2 regions of the Streptomyces sp. NPDC039480 genome follow, and region 2 is predicted to be linked to the other one. Evidence: riboswitches for the same ligand, from Rfam matches in the RefSeq annotation. Region 2 holds a riboswitch; the other holds the start of a gene.

Region 1 (9,530 bases), on a different contig from region 2:
TCAACCGCATCCAGTACGGCATGCCGTTCGCCTCCTCCACGCGGCTGCTCTTCTACAACACCAAGCTCTTCAAGGACGCCCACCTCACCCCGCCGCAGAGCTGGAGCGAGCTGCAGGCCGACGCGAAGGCGCTCAAGGCGCGCGGCGTGAAGATCCCGTACGCGCTGCCGCTCGGCCCCGAGGAGGCCCCCGCCGAGACGCTGATGTGGATGCTCAGCGGCGGCGGCGGTTACACCGACAACGTCGGCTCGTACTCCCTCGACTCCACGCAGAACGCCAAGACGTTCGCCTGGCTCAGGGACGAGCTCGTCGGCAAGGGCCTGACCGGCCCCACGCCGCCCGCACAGCTGAACCGCGCCGACGCCTTCGCGGCGTTCGCGCGCGGCGATGTCGGCATGCTCAACGGCCACCCGACGCTGATGAAGATGGCAGCCAAGAAGGGCGTGAAGTTCGGCATGGTGCCGGCGCCCGGCGTCAACGGCAAGGCGCAGGCCACGATGGGCGTCGCCGACTGGATGATGGCGTTCAAGCAGAACGGCCACCGCAAGGAGGCCGGCAAGTTCCTCGACTACGTCTACAGCAAGAAGAACGTGCTCGAGTTCTCGAACGAGTACGACATCCTGCCCGTGACGACCTCCGCGTCGCAGGCGATGGCGAAGGACCGCGGCCACACCGCGCTCGGCAAGTTCCTCAAGGAGCTCCCCACGTCGGAGCTGTACCCGGTGGGCAAGACGTCCTGGGCGCAGGTCTCCGCGGACATCAAGAAGGACATCGGCAAGACCGTCGGCGAGGGCGGCGACCCCAAGTCGGTGCTCGGCCGGATCCAGACCCGGGCGATGACCGCGGAGAACGCCGAGTAGCTGTTGCGGCCTTGTCGGAGGCGGCCGGTAGCGTGGCGGGCATGACCGATCAGGAGCGCATGGCCGATCAGGAGCGGGAGGGCCTCTCCGAGCGGGACCGCGCGGTGCTCGCCCTCGAGCGGCGGCCGTGGCCGGGTCCTGGCGCCAAGGAGCGCGCCGTCCGCGAGGAGCTCGGCATGGTCCCGGTGCGCTACTACCAGGTCCTGAACGCCCTCCTCGACGACCCGCGGGCGCTCGCCCACGACCCGATTACGGTCAATCGGCTGCGCCGGGTGCGGGAGTCCCGGCGCGCCGAGCGCTGACGCGGCTAAGGTCGGGCCCATGGGTGACCCTACGTACTCGCTGTCGGACCTGCCCGAGCCGCCCGGCCTGCCCGAGCCCGTGACGTCCGCGGGGCGCGACGGCCTCGCCGCGTTCCTCGCCCGGCCGGAACGCGCCGTGGTGGCGCTGGACTTCGACGGGACGCTCGCCCCGATCGTGCCCGACCCCGAACAGGCGCGCACCCACCCGGACGCCGTGCCAGTGCTCGCCGCGCTCGCCCCCCGCCTGCGGTCGGTGGCCGTCGTCACGGGCCGCCCGGCGGGCGTCGCCGTCCGCTACGGCGGCTTCGCGGGCGTCCCCGGCCTCGAGCACCTCGTCGTCCTCGGGCACTACGGCGCCGAGCGCTGGGACGCCGTCACCGGCACGGTCCGCGCCGCCGAGCCGCACCCCGGGGTCGCGGCCGTGCGCGCCGAGCTGCCCGGCTTCCTGGACGGGATCGGCGCCTGGCGCGGATCGTGGATAGAGGAGAAGGGCCGCGCCGTCGCCGTGCACACGCGCAGGGCGCAGGACCCGCAGGCGGCCTTCGAGGCGCTGCGCGAGCCGCTCGGCGAGCTGGCGCACCGGCACGGCCTGATCGTCGAGCCGGGCCGGCTCGTCCTGGAGCTGCGGCCGCCGGGCATGGACAAGGGCGTGGCCCTCGCCGAGTACCTGCGCGAGGTGGGCGCCGAGTCCGTCCTGTACGCCGGTGACGACCTCGGCGACCTGCCCGCCTTCGGCGCCGTGGAGAAGCTCCGCTCGGACGGTGTCGCGGGCCTGCTCGTGTGCAGCGGCAGCGCGGAGGTCAAGGAGCTGGCGGGGCGGGCCGACCTGGTCGTGGACGGCCCGCCGGGTGTCGTACGGCTGCTGTCGGCGATCGGCGCCCGGCTGTCCTGAGCGGGCGGGCGCGCGGGGTGCCTCAGCCCGTCAGGGCCCGCAGCTGGTCGAGGAACCACTGCGCGGGCGGCAGCGCCGTCGCCGCCGCCGCGAGGCGCTTCGTGCGCTCGGCGCGCTCCTCCGGCGGCATCAGGAGAGCCGTGTGCAGGGCCTCCGCCGTGGCCGTGACGTCGAAGGGGTTCACGGAGAGCGCGTCCTCGCCGAGCTCCTCGTGGGCGCCCGCCTCCCGCGAGAGGACCAGCGCGCAGCCCTCGTCGGAGACGACCGGCACCTCCTTCGCGACGAGGTTCATGCCGTCGCGGATGGGGTTGACCAGGGCCACGTCCGCCATGCGGTAGGCCGCGAGGGAGCGCGCGAAGTCGTCCTTGACGTGCAGGACCACCGGGGTCCAGCCGTCCGTCCCGTACGTGGCGTTGATGTCCTCGGCGACCCGGGAGACCTCCGCGGTGTAGTCGCGGTAGACCGCCAGGTCCTGCCGGGACGGGTAGGCGAAGGCGACGTGCACGACGCGCTCGCGCCACTCGGGGTGCGTGTCGAGCAGCTCGCGGTAGGCGTGCAGGCCCCGCACGATGTTCTTGGACAGCTCCGTCCGGTCCACCCGGACGATCAGCTTCCGGTCCTCGCCGTCCTGCTGCCCCGCCTGCTCCCGCAGCGCCCGCATCCGCTCCTCGACGTCGTCGCGCCGCGACCGCTCCCGCAGGAAGTCGGCGTCGGCCCCGAGCCCGTGCACCCCGATCCGGGTGCCCGAGGTCCCGCCGACCAGCCGCACACAGCACTCCGTGAACGCGTCCGCCCACCGCCCGGTGAGGAAGCCGAGCCGGTCGGCGCCGAGCATCCCGCGCAGCAGCTGCTCGGCCACGTCGTCCGGCAGCATCCGGAAGTAGTCGGCGGGCGCCCACGGGGTGTGCGAGAAGTGGCCGATGCGCAGATCCTCGCGGAGCTCCCGCAGCATGCCCGGCACCAGCGCCAGGTGGTAGTCCTGCACCAGGACGGCCGCCCCCGGCCCCGCCTCCTCGGCGAGCGCCTCGGCGAACGCCCGGTTGTACGTCTCGTACGCCGCCCACTGTGCGCGGAACTCCGGTCCGAAGACCGGTTCCAACGGCGTCTGGTAGAGCAGGTGGTGGACGAACCACAGCACCGAGTTCGCGATGCCGTTGTACGCGTCCGCGTGGACGTCCGCGTCGATGTCCAGCATCCGTACGCCTGGCTCGCCGACGCCCCGGCGCACCGCCTCGCGGTCGCCGTCGCCGAGCGCCGCGCACACCCACAGGGCGTCCGCCTCGTCGCCGATGGCGCTGAGCCCGGAGACCAGGCCGCCGCCGCCACGCCTGGCGGTCAGCTCACCGTCCTCTCCGACGGTGTACGAGACGGGGCCGCGGTTGGACGCGACGAGTACCTGCGCTGCTGACGAACCGTGCTCGGAGACCATGTGGCAAAACGTAGCCCGTCCCGGGGTCGGGCAAACGTACGGGCCGACTCCGCCTCGGCGGAGCCAGGCACCCGGTCACGCCACGCGGCGGTGCGCGTACTCGGCGATGCCCGCCATCGGCGGCCGCTCCTCCGTGTCGACCGGGTACGTCCGCGGCACGAACCCCTGCTCGCCCCGCTCGAACTGCGTGAGCTCGGGGCGTACGAGATGCCCACGCGCGAGCCGCAGCTGTGCCGTCCGGTAGATCGCCGCCGCCATCCGCCCGAGCGCCTGCCCGTCCTGGTGCCGGTGCTTGCGCACCCCGACGTCCACCTGCGCCAGCGCGTCCAGACCCACCGTGTGCAGCGCGTCGACGAGCAGGCCGAGCTCCACGCCGTACCCGACGGGAAACGGCAGCCGCTCCAGGAGCGACCTGCGGGCCGCGTACTCGCCGCCGAGCGGCTGGACGAACCCCGCGAGCTGCGGCCAGTGCATGTTCAGGAGCGGGCGCGCCATCAGCTCCGTCACCCGGCCGCCCTGCCCGGCGGCCTCACCGAGCGGCCGGTCGTACATCGCCTTGACGAAGGCCACGTCCGGGTCGGTGAGCAGCGGGCCCACGATCCCCGAGACGAAGTCCGCGGAGAATTCCCGCAGGTCCGCGTCGACGAACGCGACGATGTCACCGCTCGTCACGAGCAGCGAGCGCCACAGCACCTCGCCCTTGCCCGGGACCGCGGGGAGGCGCGGCAGGATCTCTTCCCTGCGGACGACCTTGGCGCCCGCCGCCGCCGCGACCTCGGCCGTGCGGTCCGTGGAGCCGGAGTCGATCACCACGAGCTCGTCGACCAGCGGAACCTTCTCCATCAGCTCGCGGCGTATCTCGGCGACGATCTCACCGACCGTCCCCTCCTCGTCGAGCGCGGGCAGCACGACGCTCACCGAGGCGCCGCAGGCGCGCTTCGCGTCGGCGAGCCGGGCCGGCGGCCGGTCGGCGACGGACCAGGAACGCCTGCTGAGCCAGTGCTCGACCTCTTCCAGCACGGTCGCGGTCCTCCCATAGGTGATCGATGAGGTGATCGATGTGATCCATCTCGCGGTTCGGACGACTATCTCAAGGGTCCGGGGCTTCGGTTACAGTCTTGAACAACGCCGGTGACCATCGCATGTCGGGGTCGCCGCCGCGTTGAGATCGACAACTGAAACCCATAATCGAAAACCGCTCATCCAGAGGGGCAGAGGGAAACGGCCCGTTGAAGCCCCGGCAACCCTCCCGCCGACCGCGAGGTCACGGTGGGGAAGGTGCCAATTCCGTCTCGCGGCGAGATGCGTCGCGAGGAAGATGAGGAGAAAGGGCCTCGCCTCCATGGCTGTGCAGACTGTCGCCACCGATAGCGCCACCGAAAGCACCACCCCTTCCGTCGACCTCGGGCCCGCCTCCGGCCTCTCCTGCCGTGAGTGCGGCACCAAGTTCCCGCTCGGCCCGATCTTCGCCTGCGCCGAGTGTTTCGGCCCCCTCGAAGTCGCGTACGACCTGCCGCTCGGCGACCCGGAAGCCCTCCGCAAGCAGATCGAGGCGGGCCCCGCCAACATCTGGCGCTACGCCCCGCTGCTCCCCGTCCCCGCCGACGTGGCCGACAAGCCGAACCTGAACCCCGGCTGGACCCAGCTCGTCAAGGCCGACAACCTCGGCCGTGAACTCGGCGTCGAGCAGGGCAAGTTGTTCGTCAAGGACGACTCCGGCAACCCCACGCACTCCTTCAAGGACCGCGTCGTCGCGCAGGCCCTCGAAGCGGCGCGCGCTTTCGGCTTCACCACGCTCTCCTGCTCCTCCACCGGCAACCTCGCGGGTGCCGTCGGCGCAGCCGCCGCCCGCGCCGGCTTCCGCTCCTGCGTGTTCATCCCGCATGACCTGGAGCAGGGCAAGGTCGTCATGGCCGCGGTCTACGGCGGTGAACTCGTCGGCATCGAGGGCAACTACGACGACGTGAACCGCTTCTGCTCCGAGCTCATCGGCGACCCGCTGGGCGAGGGCTGGGGCTTCGTCAACGTCAACCTGCGGCCGTACTACGGCGAGGGTTCCAAGACCCTCGCGTACGAGATCTGCGAGCAGCTCGGCTGGGAGCTGCCCGACCAGCTCGTCATCCCCATCGCCTCCGGCTCGCAGCTCACGAAGATCGACAAGGGGCTCAAGGAGCTCATCGCCCTCGGTCTGGTGGCCGACAAGCCGTACAAGATCTTCGGCGCGCAGGCCGAGGGCTGCTCGCCGGTGTCGGCCGCGTTCAAGGCCGGCCACGACGTCGTACGCCCGCAGAAGCCGAACACCATCGCCAAGTCGCTGGCCATCGGCAACCCCGCCGACGGGCCGTACGTCCTGGACATCGCGCGCCGCACGGGCGGTGCGGTGGAGGACGTGAACGACGAGCAGGTCGTCGAGGCGATCAAGCTGCTCGCCCGCATGGAAGGGATCTTCGCGGAGACCGCGGGGGGTGTGACGGTGGGCGTCACGAAGAAGCTCTTCGAGGCGGGGCTTCTCGACCCGGCCCTCACCACGGTGGTCCTGAACACCGGGGACGGCCTGAAGACGCTTGACGCTGTCGCTGAGACTTCGCAGGCCACGGCGACGATCAAGCCGAGCCTTGAGGCGTTTCGCTCCGCGGGGCTTGCCGGCTGAGGTTGTTGCTTCCCTGCGGGTCGGCTGTGGCTGGTCGCGCAGTTCCCCGCGCCCCTTATGGGGCGCCCATCCCCCGGTACTTCTGAGGTGAACCCATGAGTGTCAACGTCCGCATCCCCACCATTCTGCGCACCTACACCGGCGGCAAGGCCGAAGTGGCCGCCGAGGGGGCGAATCTGGGTGAGGTCATCGCCGACCTGGAGAAGAACCACACCGGGATCGCCGCCCGCGTCCTGGACGACCAGGGCAAGCTGCGCCGCTTCGTCAACGTGTACGTGAACGACGACGACGTCCGTTTCGAGCAGGGCCTCGAGACGGCCACGCCGGACGGCGCGGGCGTCTCGATCATTCCCGCCGTCGCGGGCGGCTGATCTTTTCGCAAGCACCCTGCGAAATTCGAATTGCCCCCTCCGCGAGAGAAGCGGAGGGGGCAATTCTGCTTGGTTGAGCGCGGTACAGTTGGGAAGCGTGCTTCGCCGTCAGTGCCGAGTGCATATACGAAGTCGGCCCGGAGCCGACAAGAAGTAGCCAAAGCGCACTGCCCTTTTGAGCCTCATGTGCCTTTTGCCTGGCCCGACTTGCCCTGGATTCCGGTGAATTCTCCGCATATTACCGATCGGGCGCGCCCAGAATTCTCGTCCGATTGACCTGTTGCAGACGGCAGTTGGACAGATACATTCAGCGGCGGTCGACGCGTTCCGGCGCACACCCCCAATCAGTGGGGGGTGAGGTCTGACCCGGGTCCGCGAAGTGCGGTCCTGTGCAAGGGCCAGTAATAGGGGAGTTAGGCATGGCTCAGGGCACCGTCAAGTGGTTCAACGCGGAGAAGGGGTACGGCTTCATCGCGGTCGACGGTGGTGCGGATGTTTTCGTCCACTACAGCGCGATCCAGATGGACGGCTACCGCACCCTTGAAGAAGGTCAGCGAGTCGAGTTCGAGATCTCGCAGGGCCAGAAGGGTCCGCAGGCGGACATGGTCAAGCTCGCCGTCTAGCTCGGCGCGATCGACCACCGAAGCAAGCATCGCGAGGGGCTCGTATCCCACAGGGGTACGGGCCCCTCGTGTGCGCCCCGGCGTGCCCCCTGGATCCACCCGAGGCGCTTGCACTCGTGGGGGTCGAGTGCTAATCATTGGGCTTAGCACTCTACGAGTGAGAGTGACAGAACTTGGATCGGGTCGGTGAGGTCCGTACGCCGGGTGGGGCCAGGAACCACAAGGCGTTCGAGCCGTCCGTCGCGGGCACCAGCGCGATCCGTTTTGCTTGCCACCCCGTCCGGGAGGACCACTTCACATGGCCAAGATCATCGCGTTCGACGAGGAGGCACGGCGCGGCCTCGAGCGCGGCATGAACCAGCTCGCCGACGCCGTCAAGGTGACCCTGGGCCCCAAGGGTCGCAACGTCGTCCTCGAGAAGAAGTGGGGCGCCCCCACGATCACCAACGATGGTGTTTCCATCGCCAAGGAGATCGAGCTCGAGGACCCGTACGAGAAGATCGGCGCCGAGCTGGTCAAGGAGGTCGCGAAGAAGACGGACGACGTCGCCGGTGACGGCACGACGACCGCGACCGTCCTGGCCCAGGCCCTGGTGCGCGAGGGTCTGCGCAACGTGGCCGCCGGTGCCAACCCGATGGCCCTCAAGCGCGGCATCGAGAAGGCCGTCGAGGCCGTCTCCGGTGCCCTGCTCGAGCAGGCGAAGGATGTCGAGACCAAGGAGCAGATCGCTTCGACGGCCTCCATCTCCGCCGCCGACACCCAGATCGGCGAGCTCATCGCCGAGGCGATGGACAAGGTCGGCAAGGAAGGCGTCATCACCGTCGAGGAGTCCCAGACCTTCGGTCTGGAGCTGGAGCTCACCGAGGGTATGCGCTTCGACAAGGGCTACATCTCGGCGTACTTCGCCACCGACATGGAGCGTATGGAGGCGTCGCTCGACGACCCGTACATCCTGATCGTCAACTCCAAGATCTCCAACGTGAAGGACCTCCTTCCGCTCCTGGAGAAGGTCATGCAGTCGGGCAAGCCGCTGCTGATCATCGCGGAGGACGTCGAGGGCGAGGCGCTGTCCACGCTCGTCGTCAACAAGATCCGTGGCACCTTCAAGTCCGTCGCCGTCAAGGCCCCGGGCTTCGGTGACCGCCGCAAGGCCATGCTCGGCGACATCGCCATCCTCACCGGTGGCACCGTCATCTCCGAGGAGGTCGGCCTCAAGCTGGAGAACGCCGGTCTCGACCTGCTCGGCCGCGCCCGCAAGGTCGTCATCACCAAGGACGAGACGACCATCGTCGACGGCGCCGGTGACAGCGACCAGGTCCAGGGCCGCGTCAACCAGATCCGCGCCGAGATCGAGAACAGCGACTCGGACTACGACCGCGAGAAGCTCCAGGAGCGCCTGGCGAAGCTCGCGGGCGGCGTGGCCGTCATCAAGGCCGGTGCCGCGACCGAGGTCGAGCTCAAGGAGCGCAAGCACCGCATCGAGGACGCCGTTCGCAACGCGAAGGCGGCCGTCGAGGAGGGCATCGTCGCCGGTGGTGGCGTGGCCCTGCTGCAGGCCTCCCAGGTCTTCGAGAAGCTGGAGCTGGAGGGCGACGAGGCCACCGGTGCCGCCGCCGTGAAGCTGGCCCTCGAGGCCCCGCTGAAGCAGATCGCCGTCAACGCCGGCCTCGAGGGTGGCGTCGTCGTCGAGAAGGTGCGCAACCTCACCGTCGGCCACGGTCTGAACGCCGCGACCGGTGAGTACGTCGACATGATCGCCGAGGGCATCCTCGACCCGGCGAAGGTCACGCGCTCCGCTCTGCAGAACGCCGCGTCGATCGCCGCGCTGTTCCTCACCACCGAGGCCGTCATCGCCGACAAGCCGGAGAAGGCGGGCGCTGCCCCGGCCGGCGGCGGCATGCCGGGCGGTGACATGGACTTCTGATCGACCTCTGGTTGATCACTGTCCTGACGTACCGAGGGCGGCACTCCTTCTCACGAAGGGGTGCCGCCCTCGGGCGTTTCCCGTCCCGGGTTACGGCAGACGGTCCAGGATCCAGGTGCAGAGTTCCTCGGTGACCAGGGTGTGGCCCTCGTTCCGGGAGGCGCAGAGGAATTCGTCCAGCTCGCTCTCCTCCTCCGCGGAGGCCGTGACCGGCGCGTACAGCTTCTCGTGGGTGTCGATGTCGCGCAGGGCGATGGCGCTGACCGTCGGCACGAAGCAGTGCTCGCGGAAGTCCGCCTCGGAGCCGAGGCCGATCAGCGCGGGAATCTTGTTCAGCTCGTCGGCGAGGATGCCGAAGCCCTCCAGGGTGCCGCCCGGCGCGCCGTCGATCTCGGGCAGGCCCGTGGTGCGGATGCGGGGCCTGCGCAGGGTCACCACCCGCAGCTGGCCGACGAGCTGGTCCTCGCCCGCGGACTGCG
Region 2 (9,530 bases):
CTGCCCGTGCGGACCGACCTCTTCGAGGGGCCCGGCACGGGCGCGTCGGGCGGCCTCGGCGCCGGGCTCGCCGCCCTCGGCGCCGTGCTGCTCCCCCGCTTCGACGTGCTGCTCGAACGGCTCGACCTCGACGAACGGCTGGCCCGCGCCGACCTGGTCATCACCGCGGAGGGCGCCCTGGACCACCAGACCCCGCGCGGCAAGGTCCCCGCCGAGGTGGCGCGCCGCGCGAAGCGGTCCGGGCGCCCCGTCCTGGTCCTCGCGGGCACGATCGGGGACGGCGCGCACACCGTCCGCGCGCTGGGCGTGGACGCGTACAGCGCGATCCTGCCCGCTCCGGTCTCGCTGACGGAGGCGCTCGGCCGGGGCGGCGAGTTCCTCACCGACGCGACGGAGCGGGCCCTGCGGATGATCCAGCTCGGCTCACGGCTGCCCGGGGGCCGGCTGCCCGCGGGTCAGACGGCGGCGCTGGTGTCCGGCACGCAACGCCCGTCCTCGGTGCGGTAGCTCCACCGCGCGCCGTCCGACACCAGCTCCTTGACGGCGCGCACGAAACGCTCGACGTGCTCGTCGGGGGTGCCCGCGCCGAAGCTGACGCGGATGGCGTTCAGCGACTTCTCGCCGGGCGCGGCCTCGGGGGCGCCGCACTCGCCGGGCTCGTCGGGCTCGCTGCCGAGCAGGGTGCGCACCAGCGGGTGGGCGCAGAACAGGCCGTCCCGTACGCCGATGCCGTACTCGGCGGAGAGCGCGGCGGCGAAGTGCGAGCTGTTCCAGCCGTCCACCACGAAGGAGATGACGCCGACGCGCGGCGCGTCGTCCCCGAAGAGCGAGAGCACCCGCACGGCGGGCACCTCGGCGAGCCCCTCGCGCACCTTGGCGATCAGGTACTGCTCGCGGGCGACGAGCTGGTCGAAGCCCGCCTCGGTGAGCGCCTTGCAGGCGGCGGCGATCGAGTACACGCCGATGACGTTCGGCGAACCGGCCTCGTGGCGGGCCGCGGAGTCGTGCCACTCCACGTCCACACCGCCGCCTGCTTCCTTGGGGCGTCGTGCGACCTTGCGCGAGGCGCCGCCGCCCGCGAGGTACGGCTCGGCCGCCCGCAGCCAGTCGGAGCGGCCCGCGAGGACACCGGAGCCGAACGGCGCGTACAGCTTGTGTCCGGAGAAGGCGACCCAGTCGACGTCCAACTCGCCGATGGAGACGGGGTGGTGGGGTGCGAGCTGCGCGGCGTCGAGGACGATCCGGGCGCCGTGCGCGTGCGCGGCGGCGGCCAGCTCCCGCACCGGCCACAGCTCACCGGTGACGTTGGAGGCACCGGTCACGCACACCAGCGCCGGGCCGTAGGGGTCGCGGTCGGCGAGGGCCCGCTCCAGGGTCTGGACGGCCTCGTCGGGGGTGCGCGGCGCGTTCAGGTACGTCACCCGGGCGTCCCGCCACGGCAGGAGCGAGGCGTGGTGCTCGGTCTCGAAGACGAAGACCTGGCAGTCGGCGGGCAGGGCGGCGGCGAGCAGGTTCAGCGAGTCGGTGGTGGAGCGGGTGAAGACGACCTGGTCGTCCTCGCGGCAGCCGAGGAACTCGGCGACGGCCACCCGGCTGTTCTCGAACAGGTCGGTGGAGAGCTGCGACAGGTACCCGGCGCCGCGGTGCACGCTGCCGTAGTACGGGGCGTACGCGGCCACGTCGTCCCACACCCGCTGCAGCGCCGGGGCGCTCGCCGCGTAATCGAGCGCGGCGTAGCTGACCTCGCCGCCGGTGACCAGCGGAACGGTGACGTCCCGGCCGAGGACCGGCAGCGGGGCACAGACGGAGGCGTCGACGGCAACGGCGGAAACAGACATGGCGAACTCCCGTGAGAAGCAGGCGAGATCACTGCGCCGGACGTCGGTCGACGGCGCAGGAGAAAGGTGAAAAAGAGTGTGCGGAGGCGGGGCGTGGAAGCCCTGTCACATTCGCTGGCTCACGAGACTGCTCCCTTGAGGACCAGGACCCCAGGGTTGCGAGGGGTCCGCGCTTGCCATACGCCCTGCTGCGTACGACCTGGTCTTCACCCGGGGCACCCCGCCACGGACGGAGGGTTGCCGGACAGCGGGCCGGGGCCGTAGTCGCTGTCACTCATGACCTGTGCAGCATCCTGCCACACGATCTTCGACGCGCAAGGCGCAGTCCAGAATCCGGACTGCGCCCTGCGTCACATCATCACGTCCTGAGGACGGCTCTCAGCGGTTGCTGACGGCCACCCAGCGCTCCAGGGCCTTCTTCGCGGCTCCCGAGTCGATCGCCCGCGCCGCCCGCGCCATGCCGGCCCTGATCTGCTCCGCCAGCGGCTCGTCGGTGGGCGCCAGGGCGACCAGCGCCGCCGCCGAGTTCAGCAGCACCGCGTCCCGCACGGGCCCGCTCTCCCCGTCGAGCAGCCGCAGCGCCACCTCCGCGTTGTACGAGGCATCGGCGCCCCGCAGCGCCTCGACGGGCACCAGGTCGAGCCCGACGTCCCGCGGGTCGAAGGCCTCCTCGCGCACGGCGCCGTCCCGCACCACCCAGACCCGGGAGGTGGACGTCGTCGTCAGCTCGTCGAGCCCGTCGTCACCGCGGAAGACGAGGGACGAGTGCCCCCGCTCGGCGAAGACGCCCGCCACGATGGGGGCCATCCGGGGGTCGGCGACCCCGACCGCCTGGGCGCGCACCTTGGCCGGATTGGTGAGCGGGCCGAGGAGGTTGAAGACGGTCCGGATGCCCAGCTGGCTGCGAGCGGCACCGGCGTGGCGCAGCGCCGGGTGGAACTTCACGGCGAAGCAGAACGTGATGCCCGCCTCGTCGGCGACCTCGACCACCCGCTGCGGGGTGAGGTCGAGGTTGACGCCGAGCTTCTCCAGCACGTCGGAGGCGCCGGACGCGCTGGAGGCGGCGCGGTTGCCGTGCTTGACGACCTTCGCGCCCGCGCCGGCGACGACGATCGCGGACATGGTCGAGATGTTGACGGTCTTGGCGCCGTCGCCACCCGTGCCCACGATGTCGACGCTCGGGCCCGGCACGTCGATGACGTTGGCGTGCGCGTACATGGCGCGGACCAGACCGGAGATCTCCTCGACGGTCTCGCCCTTGGCCCGCAGCGCGACCACGAAGGCCGCGATCTGCGCGTCGGTGGCCTCGCCGCGCATGATGCGGTCCATGGCCCAGGCCGTGTCGTCGGCGCTCTGGTCCCGGCCCGCCAGCAGGCCGTTCAGTACGTCGGGCCAGGAACGGCCCGCCGCGGTGTCGCCTCCTGCGGGGGTCACAGCGTTCATAGCCGCTCCTGGTTTTCGTCTGCGTGTGTACTTGGGGTGAGTCCCACCCTATCCAGCCCCGGGGACGGCAAAGAGCCCCGTCCATTGCCTGGACGGGGCTCTTACCGTGGCGACCATGGGAGGTCAGAGCTTCAGAGCTCCGGAATGATCAGTGGTGGCCGTGGCCGCTCGTGATCTCCTTGTACTCGTCGGCGGTGGGCTTGGGGATCTGACCCTCTTCCCCGAAGTAGCCCTTGGAGAGCTTGGCCCGCAGCTTCTGCGAACCGGACAGCTTGCGCTTGACGCCGTTCTCGTCGACCGCCGGGCCGAGCTCGACCGGCTTGTACTGCTCGTGCGCGGTGAGCGTGTGCAGCTGCTCCTTGCTGAGCGGCTCGTGGACCTCGATGAACTCACCGTGCGGCAGGCGCTTGATGATGCCCGACTCGCGGCCGTGCAGCACCTTGTCCCGGTCGCGCCGCTGGAGACCCAGGCAGATCCGCTTGGTCACGATGAAGGCGATGACCGGTCCGACGAAGAAGGCGATCCGGACGAACCAGGTGATCGCGTTCAGCGACAGGTGGAAGTGCGTGGCCCACAGGTCGTTGCCACCGCCGACCAGCATGACCATGTACGCCGTGATCCACGCGACACCGAAGGCCGTGCGGGTCGGGGCGTTGCGCGGGCGGTCCAGGATGTGGTGCTCGCGCTTGTCGCCGGTGACCCAGGACTCGATGAACGGGTAGACGGCGATGGCCACGAGGACCAGCGGGAAGACGATGACCAGCGGGATGAACACACCCAGGACGAGCGTGTGACCCCAGAGGTTGATCTCCCAGCCCGGCATCACACGGATCAGACCCTCGGCGAAGCCCATGTACCAGTCGGGCTGGGCGCCGGTGGACACCTGGTCCGGGCGGTACGGGCCGATGGCCCAGATCGGGTTGATCGAGGCGATCGCCGCGATGACCGCGATGACACCGAAGACCAGGAAGAAGAAGCCTCCGGCCTTGGCCATGTAGACGGGCAGCAGCGGCATGCCGACGACGTTCTTGTTGCTCTTGCCGGGGCCCGCGAACTGCGTGTGCTTGTGGTAGAAGACCAGGATCAGGTGCGCCACCACGAGGCCGAGCATGATGCCCGGCAGCAGCAGGATGTGGACCGAGTAGAACCGGGCCACGAAGTCGCCGCCGGGGAACTCGCCGCCGAACAGGAACATCGACAGGTACGTGCCGACGACCGGCACCGACAGGATGGCGCCCTGCATGAAGCGGACACCGGTGCCCGAGAGCAGGTCGTCCGGGAGCGAGTAACCGGTGAAACCGGTGAACATGCCGAGGACGAACAGCAGGAAGCCGAAGAGCCAGTTGACCTCACGCGGCTTGCGGAACGCACCCGTGAAGAACACGCGCATCATGTGCACGAACATGCCGGCGAGGAAGATCAGCGCCGCCCAGTGGTGGATCTGCCGGATCAGCAGACCACCGCGCACATCGAAGGAGATGTGCATGGTCGAGTTGAACGCCTCCGACATCAGCTGTCCCTGCATCGGGACGTAGCTGCCGTGGTACTCCACCTCGTTCATCGACGGGTGGAAGAACAGCGTCAGGTACACACCCGTGAGGATGATGATGATGAAGCTGTACAGGCAGATCTCGCCGAGCATGAAGGACCAGTGGTCCGGAAAGATCTTGCGCATGTTGGCCTTGGCCAGGGAGTAGATCCCCAGCCGGCCGTCGGCCCAGTCGGCGACGCGCTCGCCGGCGGGCGCTTGCTTGCGCTGTTCGTTGGAGGAAGTGGTGGTGGTGCTCATCCGCGCTCCCAGAAGGCAGGACCGACGGGCTCTTCGAAGTCGCCGAGCGCCTCGAGGTAGCCCTTTTCGTTCACGCCGATGCGCAGCTGCGGCAGGGCGTGACCAGCCGGGCCGAAGATGACTCGGGCACCGTCGGAGAGATCGAAGGTGGACTGGTGGCACGGGCAGAGGACGTGGTGCGTCTGCTGCTCGTACAGGGAGATCGGGCAGCCCACGTGGGTGCAGATCTTGGAGTACGCCACGATGCCTTCGTGCGACCACTCCAGCTCGCGCTTGTCCTTGATGTTCTCCGGCTGAATCCGGACGATCATCAGGGCGGCCTTGGCGATCTGGGTCTGGAAGTCGTGGTCGTGCTCCGACATGCCCTCGGGCATGGCGAAGGTCAGCGACCCGACCTGCACGTCCGCGGGACGCAGCGGCTCGTGGGTGTTCATGTTCACGAGCATCTTGCCCTTGGCCCACTTGGTGTGCCGGAGCTTGTCCTCGGGCAGCGGCCCGAGGTCACGCAGCAGGACGACACCGGAGAGCGGGACCAGGGCCAGCGCGCCGAACATCGTGTTGCGGATCAGCTTGCGCCGACCGAAACCCGACTCCTCGGCACCCTGCTTGAAGTCCGCCATGACCTTGGCGCGGACCTCGGGCTCGGCCGCGATCTCGTGCCGCTCGTCGGTCATCTCGACGTCGGACATCAGGGTGCGGGCCCAGTGGACCGCGCCCGCGCCGATGCAGAACAGCGCCACGCCGAGGGTCGTGCCCAGGGCGAAGTTGAGGCCGCTGATGTGACCGATCGGCCAGATGAAGACGCTCTTGTCGGCCGGGATCGCCACGTACGAGGCGATGAAGCCGACCGTCGCGATCATCGACAGCGTGAACATGAACGCCACGGCACGCTCGGAACGCCGGGCGGCCCGCTCGTCGATGTCCTGGACGCGGTGCTCGTGGGGCGGCAGCCCCGGGTCGGCGAACGGGTTGTCCTCCGCGGTCGCCACCGAGCCGTGCTCGGTCTCCTGCTTGCTGGGCAGGTTCTCTTCTGGAATCTCTTGGCTACTCATGACTTCTTGGCCTTTGCGGTCCGAGCGGCGACCCACACGGCGACCGCGATCAGCGAGCCGAGACCGAAGATCCAGCCGAAGAGGCCTTCACTGACCGGACCCAGACCGCCCAGCTTGAGACCGCCAGGGCTCTCGGTCTTCTCGCCGTTGACCGCGTCGAGGTACGCGATGATGTCCTTCTTGCTCTTCTCCGGCATCGTGGTGTCGGGGAAGGACGGCATGTTCTGCGGGCCGGTCTGCATGGCCTCGTAGATGTGCTTCGGGGAGACACCTTCGAGCGACGGCGCGAACTTGCCGTGCGTCAGCGCACCACCTTCACCGGTGAAGTTGTGGCACTGGGCACAGTTCGTGCGGAACAGCTCACCGCCCTTGGCGATGTCGGCTCCGTCCGGGCTGTACTGCTTCTTGGTCGGAACCGAGGGACCGGCACCCAGCGACGAGATGTACGCCGCCAGCTGGTCGATCTGGGCCTGGTTGTAGATGACCTTCTTCTTGGGCGCCTGGGCACCCGGCTGCTGGAGCGGCATACGTCCGGTGCCGACCTGGAAGTCGACAGCGGCGGCGCCGACGCCCACCAGGCTCGGACCGTCGGAGGAGCCCTGACCGCCGGTTCCGTGGCAGCTGGAGCAGCCCACGGCGTAGAGCTTCTTGCCCTCGTCGATGGCGAGGGACTGGGCGGTGTCATCGGCCTGCGCCTTGTCCGCCGGCGCGAACGCGGCGTACAGCCCCCCGGTGGCCGCCAGCGCGAGGAGTAGGACGACGACCGCCGCCAGCGGATGGCGTCGTCGTGCGGAGAGCTTTTTCACGGATTACCCCGGTGTCAGGATCTTCTGCGTCGATGCTTCTGGAATGTTTCGAATGCGTCGCGTGAGCGACCTGCCGCTTACTTGATCATGTAGATCGTGGCGAAGAGGCCGATCCAGACCACATCGACGAAGTGCCAGTAGTAGGACACGACGATGGCTGCGGTCGCCTGTTCGTGGGTGAACCTCCTGGCCGCATAGGTGCGCCCGAGGACCAGCAGGAAGGCGATCAGGCCGCCTGTCACGTGCAGTCCGTGGAAGCCGGTGGTCAGGTAGAAGACCGAGCCGTACGGGTCGGACGAGAGCGAGAGGCCCTCGTGCTTGACCAGCTCGGTGTATTCGTACACCTGACCGCCGATGAAGATCGCACCCATGATGAAGGTGACGATGAACCACATCCGGAGCTTCTTCACGTCACCGCGTTCAGCTGCGAACACGCCGAGCTGACACGTGAGAGAGGAGAGCACCAGGATGGTGGTGTTCGTCGCCGAGAACGGGAAGTTCAGGGCCGAAGCCATTTCCTTCCAGTGATCAGGACCTGTCACCGATCGCAGGGTGAAGTACATCGCGAAGAGGGCCGCGAAGAACATCAGCTCGGAACTCAACCAGATGATGGTTCCGACGCTGGTGAGGTTCGGTCGATTGACCGGCGGGTGCGCGTGCCCGGTATCTACTGTCGTTGCTGTCGCCACGACCGACATTATGTCGGTCGCTTATCCCGCCCTCACCCCGGGGGGTGCCGTTCGGAGTGTCTGCGGTCTGTGTCCTGCCCGGATGGCCCATCGGAGGCCTCTCCGAACCGGTGTTGACGGGGTGTCGGGAGGAGTAGCATCCGCCCATCGGTTCCCGAGTATCGGAGGAACAATGCAGCCGACCGCCACGGTGCTGGTCTACAGCGACAACGCGAGCACCCGCGAGCAAGTCCGGTTGGCCACCGGCCGCAGGCCGGCCGCCGACGTTCCCCAGGTCCAGTTCATCGAGTGCGCGACGCCGCACGCGGTCATCAAGGAGCTCGACCGGGGCGGCATCGACGTCTGCGTACTGGACGGCGAGTCGGCGCCCGGCGGCATGGGAGTCTGCCGCCAGATCAAGGACGAGGTCTTCCAGTCGCCGCCCGTGCTGCTGCTCATCGGGCGCCCGCAGGACGCCTGGCTGGCCACCTGGAGCCGGGCGGAGGCCGCGGTGACCCTGCCGATCGACCCGGTGGAGTTCGCGCAGGCCCTGGCCGCCCTGCTGCGCACCAAGACGGCTGTCGAGGCCTGAGGGGCCGCTGATCTCCGCGAGAGGGGCCCGCGCCGTGGCGCGGGCCCCTCTCGTGCGCCTCTGACGGGCTCTCTGCCGGGCCGCTAGACCCGCGGCCGCAGCCTGGCCGCGTCGACCGCCGCGGGGCCGTTCTTGGCGCCGGTGAGCAGCGCGCTGCCCTCGCGCCACTTCTTCCAGCCCATGTTCCAGTCGCCGAGGCCGTTGCCGAACGTCGGCATGTCCTCGCCGTTGCTGTTGATGACCGTCACGAGGTCGCCCTGGCGGACGGTCTCGTAGAACCAGGCGGCGTTCCCCGTGCTCATGCCGGTGCAGCCGTGGCTGGTGTTCGCGGCCCCCTGCGAGCCCACCGACCAGGGCGCCGCGTGCACGTACTCGCCGGAGTCGGTCACCCGTGTCGCGTAATAGACCATCTTGTCGTAGAAGTCCGACGCGCCGATGCTGGCACTGGTCATGCGTACGGAGTACTCCTTGCCCAGCACCACCTTGACGCCGTTGCGCGTGGAGTAGCCGGGCTTTCCGGTGGTCACCGGGATGGAGTTGATCTGCTCGCCGTTGCGGTAGACCGTCATCCAGTGCGAGGAGGCGTCCGTGACGGCCTCGATCCGGTCGCCGATGGTCAGCTTGAGCGGCTTGGCCTCGCCGCCCCACAGCTTGTCCTTGACCTTGAGGCCTTCGAGGTTGCTGGTGACGTGGACGGTCGCGCCCGTGGGCCAGTACTCCTTCGGGCGGTAGTGCAGGGTCTCGCTGTCCACCCAGTGCCAGGCGCCCTCCGTGGCGGGCACCGAGCGGACCTTGAGGGCGCGTTCGACGGTCGCCCTGGCCTCCTTGTCCTTCACCGGGGCGCTGAGGGCGGCCGTGACCGGCTGGCCGACGCCGTACTTGCCGGACTCGGGGCCGAAGGTGACCTTCAGCCGCTTCTTCTTGTCGGGCGTGTCGGTGTCGAAGGTCAGGACCTTGCGGCCCGGTGACCCCTCGTCGTCCTCGGTGCTCACCCGCACGGTGTAGCGGGCGCCTGCCGCCAGCGGGGTGGTGCTGTGCCACCGGGCGCCGTCCGCCGAGAGTTCACCCGCCACGTACCGCCCCATGGCGTCGGTGGCCGTCACATCGGTGATGCGCCCGTCCTCGCCCTGGGCGGTGACCTCCAAGGGCTTGTCCGGGTCCGCCTTCTGACTGCCCACCGGGCCGTTGAAGGCGATCTGGCCGGCCGCGTCGTACGGCGTCGCCGAGAGCGGGTGGCCGTCGGAGCTGCCGCACGCCGTGGCCCCCGCGCCGAGGGCGGCCACCAGCGTCGTGCAGCTCAGTACCGTGCGGATTCGCGGAGAGTGGCTCATAAACACACGGT

Evidence for each region. Region 2 has a riboswitch for S-adenosylmethionine ahead of ACZ56E_RS19185 (aminotransferase class V-fold PLP-dependent enzyme). Riboswitches for the same ligand answer to the same signal wherever they lie in the genome.
Region 1: it holds a riboswitch for S-adenosylmethionine, as region 2 does, so the genes downstream of both, thrC (threonine synthase) here and ACZ56E_RS19185 (aminotransferase class V-fold PLP-dependent enzyme) in region 2, are expected to answer to the same signal.

What each region holds. Positions count from the first base shown of each region.
Region 1 is NZ_JBVITX010000007.1:175,129-184,658, forward strand. Features, by position in the region: gene ACZ56E_RS22755 (ABC transporter substrate-binding protein) at 1-860, shown strand, start outside; gene ACZ56E_RS22760 (DUF3263 domain-containing protein) at 902-1,162, shown strand; gene otsB (trehalose-phosphatase) at 1,182-2,054, shown strand; gene ACZ56E_RS22770 (alpha,alpha-trehalose-phosphate synthase (UDP-forming)) at 2,077-3,483, opposite strand; gene ACZ56E_RS22775 (glucosyl-3-phosphoglycerate synthase) at 3,559-4,503, opposite strand; SAM riboswitch class I at 4,680-4,808, shown strand; gene thrC (threonine synthase) at 4,826-6,133, shown strand; gene ACZ56E_RS22785 (MoaD/ThiS family protein) at 6,229-6,504, shown strand; gene ACZ56E_RS22790 (cold-shock protein) at 6,924-7,127, shown strand; gene groL (chaperonin GroEL) at 7,426-9,051, shown strand; gene ACZ56E_RS22800 (esterase/lipase family protein) at 9,142-9,530, opposite strand, start outside.
Region 2 is NZ_JBVITX010000005.1:497,080-506,609, reverse strand. Features, by position in the region: gene ACZ56E_RS19190 (glycerate kinase family protein) at 1-507, shown strand, start outside; gene ACZ56E_RS19185 (aminotransferase class V-fold PLP-dependent enzyme) at 456-1,838, opposite strand; SAM riboswitch class IV at 2,003-2,120, opposite strand; gene trpD (anthranilate phosphoribosyltransferase) at 2,217-3,281, opposite strand; gene qcrB (cytochrome bc1 complex cytochrome b subunit) at 3,430-5,070, opposite strand; gene qcrA (cytochrome bc1 complex Rieske iron-sulfur subunit) at 5,067-6,122, opposite strand; gene qcrC (cytochrome bc1 complex diheme cytochrome c subunit) at 6,119-6,928, opposite strand; gene ctaE (aa3-type cytochrome oxidase subunit III) at 7,006-7,626, opposite strand; gene ACZ56E_RS19155 (hypothetical protein) at 7,790-8,188, shown strand; gene ACZ56E_RS19150 (L,D-transpeptidase) at 8,272-9,519, opposite strand.